One region of the Roseixanthobacter pseudopolyaromaticivorans genome, then DNA from elsewhere that is predicted to be linked to it. Evidence: riboswitches for the same ligand, from Rfam matches in the RefSeq annotation. Region 1 holds a riboswitch; the other holds the start of a gene.

The links. A riboswitch is a leader RNA that binds a small molecule or an ion and turns the genes downstream of it on or off. The one in region 1 is predicted to bind glycine.
Positions count from the first base shown of each region.
Region 2: it holds a riboswitch for glycine, as region 1 does, so the genes downstream of both, V5F68_RS19185 (D-amino acid dehydrogenase) here and gcvT (glycine cleavage system aminomethyltransferase GcvT) in region 1, are expected to answer to the same signal.

Region 1 is NZ_CM195539.1:3,380,660-3,384,059, forward strand. Features, by position in the region: gene V5F68_RS16020 (M16 family metallopeptidase) at 1-425, shown strand, start outside; gene V5F68_RS16025 (hypothetical protein) at 615-1,373, shown strand; glycine riboswitch at 1,448-1,548, shown strand; glycine riboswitch at 1,550-1,668, shown strand; gene gcvT (glycine cleavage system aminomethyltransferase GcvT) at 1,723-2,880, shown strand; gene gcvH (glycine cleavage system protein GcvH) at 2,883-3,260, shown strand; gene gcvPA (aminomethyl-transferring glycine dehydrogenase subunit GcvPA) at 3,332-3,400, shown strand, end outside.
Region 2 is NZ_CM195539.1:4,091,673-4,095,072, forward strand. Features, by position in the region: gene V5F68_RS19180 (M20 family metallopeptidase) at 1-62, shown strand, start outside; gene V5F68_RS19185 (D-amino acid dehydrogenase) at 110-1,330, opposite strand; glycine riboswitch at 1,450-1,535, opposite strand; gene V5F68_RS19190 (antitoxin Xre-like helix-turn-helix domain-containing protein) at 1,797-2,177, shown strand; gene V5F68_RS19195 (RES family NAD+ phosphorylase) at 2,137-2,913, shown strand; gene V5F68_RS19200 (GntR family transcriptional regulator) at 2,993-3,400, opposite strand, start outside.

The DNA of each region.
Region 1 (3,400 bases):
AGGAAGTGCGCGAAGCGCGCGGGCTCGCCTATTCGGTCTATTCCTATCAGGTGGCGCTGGAGCACGTGGGCCTGTGGTTCGCCGGCACCGCCACCAAGAACGACCGCGCGGGTGAATCCATCAAGATCATCAACGAGGAGTTTCAGCAGATCCTCGACAAGGGGCCGACCCAAGCGGAGCTGGACGAAGCCAAGAGCTACCTCACCGGCAGCTATGCGCTGCGCTTCGACACCTCCTCGAAGATCGCCGGGCAATTGCTCCAGATCCAGATCGACAAGCTGGGCATGGATTATATCGATCGCCGCAACGCGCTGATCGAGGCGGTGACGCTGGAGGATCTGCGCCGCGTTTCCCAGCGCTTGTCTGGCGCGCAAAAGGCTCTGGTGGTGGTCGCCGGCCGGCCCGTGGGGGTGATCGGCAACTGACCGGCCGCCCGCGGCCGGTAACCATAGAGTCAGATACCTCCCCCGGTGCGGGCTCAAGGCGCGGGTCCCCCCTCCCCCTGCGCTTTAACCTTCTGTTATACATACGCGTCTTGCGGAGGTTTTTGGAGTTTCCTCATGCGTTTTGCTTTAGACGCTGCTCTGCCTATGCGTGTGTTGGCCGGGGCAGCCATGGCCATCACCCTTGCAGGGTGCGCGGGCAACTCGCAGGGGACGTTTGGCGCGCCCGGCGTGAATGTTGATCCCGCCGCGGCAGCAGGCGGCGTGGGCGCCGCCCAGCCTACCAACAATATGACCATCGGCTCCGGCCCCGATGCGGTGGAGTTCGACTGCCCGCGTGTGGACGTGCGCTCGGGCGCCTCCGCATGGCAGGTGCCGGCCCCCGGCGGCGGACTGAAGTACCAGGGCTCGCTCGGCCAGTTGGCCCGCGAATGCAACATTGCCAACGGCGTGATGACCGTGAAGGTTGGCCTCGACGGCCGGGTGCTGCTGGGCGACAAGGGCACGCCCGGCGCGCTCAATGTGCCGATCCGCATCGCGGTGGTGCAGGAAGGCCCCTCGCCCAAGACCATCACCACCAAATTCTTCGTGGTGCCGCTCAACATTCCCCAGGGCGAAACCCAGACCACCTTCACGGTGGTGGAAGACACCATCTCCTTCCCGGTCACCACCCCGGACGCGATCTCGAAATACGTGATCTACGTGGGCTTCGATCCCAAGGGCGAAACCCCGGCCCGCCCGCGTCCGACTCGGCCGCGGCCTGCGGCACCCGCGGCCGATGCCGCGCCCGCGGCGGCACCGGCCGCCCCGGCGGCCGCGAAGCCGGCGGCGAGCAAGCCGGCCGCGCCGGCTGCGGACCCCAATACGTTCGGCCCGGCGCCCACCTTCGGGCCGCCTCCGGCGACTTTCGGACCGCCGCCCGCACAATGACGAAAAGCGCCGCATTGACCGCGCGGCGCGTTTCTCTATGGTGACGGCGGCCGCTCCTCGGAGCGGTCGCTCGGAAGATCCCTGCGGGAGAGACCGGCCCATTCTCTGGATGATGGCCGGCGCCGAAGGCGCAACCGCCCCGGAACCGCTCAGGCAAAAGGACCGCAGGGGGACGACACTCTGGAAAGCAGCTGCGGCGTGACCCTCAGGGATCATGCGGGTGGCTCACCGAAGGAGTAAGCCGTGCCCGTTCCACCGGGTGCGGTCAAATCTCTCAGGTTCCGGTGACAGAGGGGGCGCCGCTCGGGCCGAAAGGTCCGATGACTTTGGCGCGACCCCAGGAACCGGAATGGCACAGCCCGAGACCGATCTTCCCCTTCTGACGACGCCGTTGCACGGCGCCCATGCGGCGCTCGGCGCCCGCCTTGTGCCGTTCGCAGGCTATGACATGCCGGTGCAATATCGCGACGGCATCCTGGCGGAACATGCCTGGACCCGCACCCACGCCGGCCTGTTCGACGTGTCCCACATGGGTCAGGCCAAGCTCGTCGGGCCGGACCATGCGACCACGGCCGCCGCGCTCGAAACGCTGATTCCCGCCGACATCCTCAATCTAAAACTCGGCCGCCAGCGCTATTCCCAGCTGATGGCGGACGATGGCGGCATCCTCGACGACCTGATGGTCACCCGCCCCGGCGCGGCGGAAGAGGACGGCACCTTGCTGCTGGTGGTGAACGCCGCCGGCAAGGAGGCGGACTATGCCCATATCGCCGCCCGCCTGCCCGCCGGCGTGACGCTGGAACGGCTCGACGACCGCGCGCTCCTCGCGCTCCAGGGTCCCGAGGCCGCTGCCGTGCTGGCGCGCCATGCCCCCGAAGGCGCCGCGCTGGACTTCATGGCCGCCGGCCCTTCGACCTTCGACGGCATTCCCGTCCATATCTCCCGGTCCGGCTATACCGGCGAGGACGGGTTTGAAATCTCCATCCCCGAAAGCTCCACCGTCACCGTGTGGAACACGCTGCTCGCCGAGCCCGAGGTCAAGCCCATAGGCCTCGGGGCGCGCGATTCGCTGCGGCTGGAGGCGGGCTTGTGCCTCTATGGCCACGACATCGACCCCACCACCTCGCCTGTCGAAGCCGCCTTGGTCTGGTCGATCCAGAAGCGGCGGCGGGAGGGCGGCGGCTTTCCCGGCGCCGCGCGCATCCAGCGCGAGCTTGCCGAAAGCCCGGCGCGCGTACGCGTCGGCCTGCGCCTTGAGGGGCGCGCGCCGGCCCGCGAGGGCGCCGAAATCGCTAAGGACGGAAGTGTGGTCGGCACGGTCACGTCCGGCGGCTTCGCCCCCACCCTGAACGCGCCCATCGCCATGGGCTATGTGCCGCCCGCCCTGGCGGCGCCGGGCACGCGTCTCGACATCATCGTGCGCGGCAAGAACCTGCCCGCGACCGTCGTCACATTCCCGTTCGTGGCCCAGCGCTACGTCCGTAAGAGCGAACAGAAGGGGGCCTGACCATGAGTGACGTGCGCTACACCAAGGACCATGAATATGTCCGGCTCGACGGTGACGTGGCGGTGATCGGCATCTCCGATTACGCCCAGAGCCAGCTCGGCGACGTTGTGTTCGTAGAGCTTCCGGCCATTGGCAAGGTCGTGAAGCAGTCTCAGGAAGCCGCGGTCGTCGAGAGCGTGAAGGCCGCGAGCGAAGTCTATGCCCCGGTTTCCGGCGAGGTGATTGCCGTCAACGAGGCGCTGGAAGCCGCTCCCGATACCGTCAATGCGGATCCGGAAGGCGCCGGCTGGTTCGTGAAGCTCAAGCTTTCAAACCCCGCCGAATTGGACGAATTGATGGATGCCGCGGCCTATGCCGCCTTCGTCGAGACGCACGCCTGACACCCCAACGGCCGCACATGCACGGTGCCGCGGGCTGACGCGGCCGTGCACGTCGGCGAGGCAAACGCATCATGCGCTATCTCCCCCTGACACCCGAAGACCGCACCGAAATGCTGGCACGCATCGGCGTGCCATCGGTG
Region 2 (3,400 bases), 710 kb from region 1:
AAATCGAAGCGGCACAACGCATCTATGGGCGCCTGATCCGCATGCACGCGGCCAAAGATTGAGTACGGGGCGGCCGGCGGACGGTTTCGCTCCGCCCGCCGGCGCGCCCTCAAGCGGACATCTGCGCCGCAACCAGTTCGGCGGTGGCGCAGGATAGGGTCCAACCGAGGTGGCCGTGGCCGGTGTTGAAGAACACGTTGCGCGCCCGCCGACTTGCGCCGACCCGCGGCAGCATCCCCGGCAGCATGGGCCGCAACCCCGCCCAGACCGCAACGTCGCTGGTATCGAGCTTCGGGAAATGGCGCCGCGTCCAGCTCACGAGGGGCGCGGTGCGATCGGCCCGAACGTCGCGATTGTAGCCGTTCAGTTCCGCCGTGCCGGCGATGCGGAACCGGCTGTCGCCGAGGCGGCTGGTCACGATCTTCGCGGCATCGTCCAGCAGGGCCACACGCGGGGCATGGTGCACATCCTCCGGCTTCACCGCGACGGTGATCGAATAGCCCTTCACCGGATAAACGTTGAGCCGTTCGCCCACCAGAGCGGCCAGCCGCCGGCTACCGACACCGCCGCAGATGACCACGCGGTCGGCCGCCAGCGACCCCATGGCCTGCACATCGTCCACGCCGTGCCATTCGACCAAGCGGGAATTCCCCCCGTCGCGAATGGCGCGCACCTCGACGCCATGGACGAACCTTCCCCCCAGGCGTTCGCACGCCGCCGCAAGGCCGCGCGTAAACCGGCAGATGTCGCCGGAGGCATCGCGCGGGGTGAAGAATCCGCCGTGGAAAGCGCCTTCGAGGCTTGGCTCGATGGTCTTGATTTCCTCCGGCGTCACCGCCGCGCGCTCAAGGCCGCCGCGCTTCAGCAAGGCGTTGACCTCGGTGGCATGGGCGAAGCTCGCCTTGTCGCGATAGACGTGCATGAGACCCCGCTGTTCCAGATCGAATGCGATGCCTTCCCGCTCGGCGATCTCGAACAGATGCCGCCGCGCCTCGATGGCGAGGCGGACCGTCTCGATGGTGTTGTCCTCGTATCTGCGGATCTGGCCGACGAATTCCGCGAGCCAGGACATCTTGTGCCAGCTCGGCTTTGGATTCAGGAGCAGCGGAGCGGAGCGGGTGAAAATCCAGCGGATGCCGCGGGCGACGTTGGACCACTGGTTCCAGACCTCGGCATTGCTGGCCGAAAGCTGGCCACCGTTGGCAAAGGAGGTTTCGAGGGCGGCGTAGGGGTGCCTCTCCAGTACGGTCACCGCGTGCCCACGGCGCAGCAAGGCATAGGCGGTGGTGACGCCGGTGATGCCCGCGCCGATAACAATCACATGTCCCATGTTCAAGACTCTCTTCCGTGACGGTTACGCCCCCTCTGTCACGGAACCTGAGAGCTTCTCCGCCAAGGCGGATATCCCCTTCGGTGGACCAGGAATGATCCTGATCTCTCTCCAGAGTGCCTGATGAATCGGTCCTTTTGCCTGAGAGATTCCGGGGCGGTTGCTCCTTCGGCGGCGCCGAAGCGCCCTCTCCCGATCCATCTGAACGGCAGGCGTCAGAATAGGCATTTGCCCGCCGACTTCAAGACAAATAGTTTTTGTCCCCGAATGTCTGTTTGTGTGATCGGCCAATCGATCGAGCAGCACGCCATCTTCTTTGCCCGGGCCCCTGAGGGGCTATGCGGCCTGGTCATTTCGGCGGCTGATGGTGCGGCAAGCGCATTGCCGAGGCCTTCAATAGCATCGCGCAATTTTAGTTTCTTTAGAAATTATTATATCATATAATTTCATGAGAAAGGACCAACTCATGACCGCCCTTCAGTCCGCCGCCGCCCGCCCCGAAGCGTCCGCCGTCGTCACCAAGGCGGTTCTGCGCGCCGCGGAGCAGCTGGGCGTGACAGCCCGGATTTTGGCCACTGTCATCGGGGTCAGCGAGGCGACGGTATCGCGCATGAAGCGTGGCGAGTTCGGGCTTGAGCCCGGCACGAAGCCGTTCGAGCTGGCGGTTCTCTTCGTTCGCCTGTTCCGGTCGCTCGACGCGATTGCCGGTGGCGACGAGAAGGTCGCAGCCAGTTGGCTCGCCAATCCCAACGCCGTCCTCGACGCCCGGCCGATCGAGAAACTCCAAACCGTGAGCGGGCTCGTCGATGTCATCGCCTATCTGGACGCGCGTCGCGCTCTCGTCTGAGTTCCAACGTTTCGACGGCGCGTGCTGGCGGCTTGTCGAAGCCCAGCACCGTGTCTCGACGCTGAAGCTGACGGATACGCTCGCCGAACAGGCGTTGCTCGAAGACCTAGTCGAAGAGACGAAGCCTGCGATCCCGCCAGAGTGCCGCCACCTCGACTTCCTGCTGGCAACGCCATTCCGCTACGGCGCCACCTATCCCGACGGCTCGCGCTTCCGGCGCGCCGGACGCACGCTCGGCATCTATTACGCAGCCGAGAGCCCGGCGACCGCCGTCGCGGAGATGGCATTCTATCGGCTTCTATTCTTCGCCGAGTCGCCAGCCACACCCTGGCCGTCTGATGCGGCGGAGTACACCGCCATCTCGACCACGATCGGAACGGCGCGCCTCCTGGACCTGATGCGCGAACCGCTTTCTCAGGACGAGGACCTTTGGACCGATCTTACAGATTACAGCCACTGCCAATCCTTCGCGGACGCGGCCCGAGCGGCCGACGGCGACGTGATCCGCTACAGATCGGTGCGCGACCCGGCGCAGGGGGCGAACCTTGCGATCCTCAGGTGTCGTGCCTTCGAAAAGCCCGCACCCGTCGAGCGACAGACCTGGCGCATTCGCCTGAGCCTGTCCGGCGTCCAGGCCTTGTGCGAGTTTCCGCGCCAGGGTGTCGAGTTTCCACGTGACGCCTTTGCCGCCGATCCACGGATCGCATCCATTGACTGGGATCGACCCGATCCCTGATTGTTCGATCGCCGGGCTCTTCTCACCCCACCTTCACCGCGCCGGGCAGATGGAAGGATGCGGACCCGCTGGGGACCGGTCAAGCGGAGCGGGGCGCCTGGCTTTCGATACGCATGAAAAATTGCGTACGCGGGATAAAGATACGTTGAAACGAACCGTTATTCGCGGGATTTGCCGAGCTGAATATTTCAACCACCATGCCGATGGTCTTTGCTGAAACGCAGATTTTGGAACATATATGGCTCGGCAACTGCTCTATGCGAATATCATAAGTCATGCGTTGGACACTCAGGTTGAGCTCACGCCTTAAATTGATGCCTTCAAGGGCGGTCGTCTTTCCCTTGCGCGCCTGGTCATAGACGCGGGCATCAATGATGAATTGACTATACACTAAAAACTCGTGTCCAATGTCCACAATACGGTCAATCTGCACCATTTCACCCTCGGCCCACTGGAGATGCATGCTCCAGGAGCCGCGGTTGCTGTG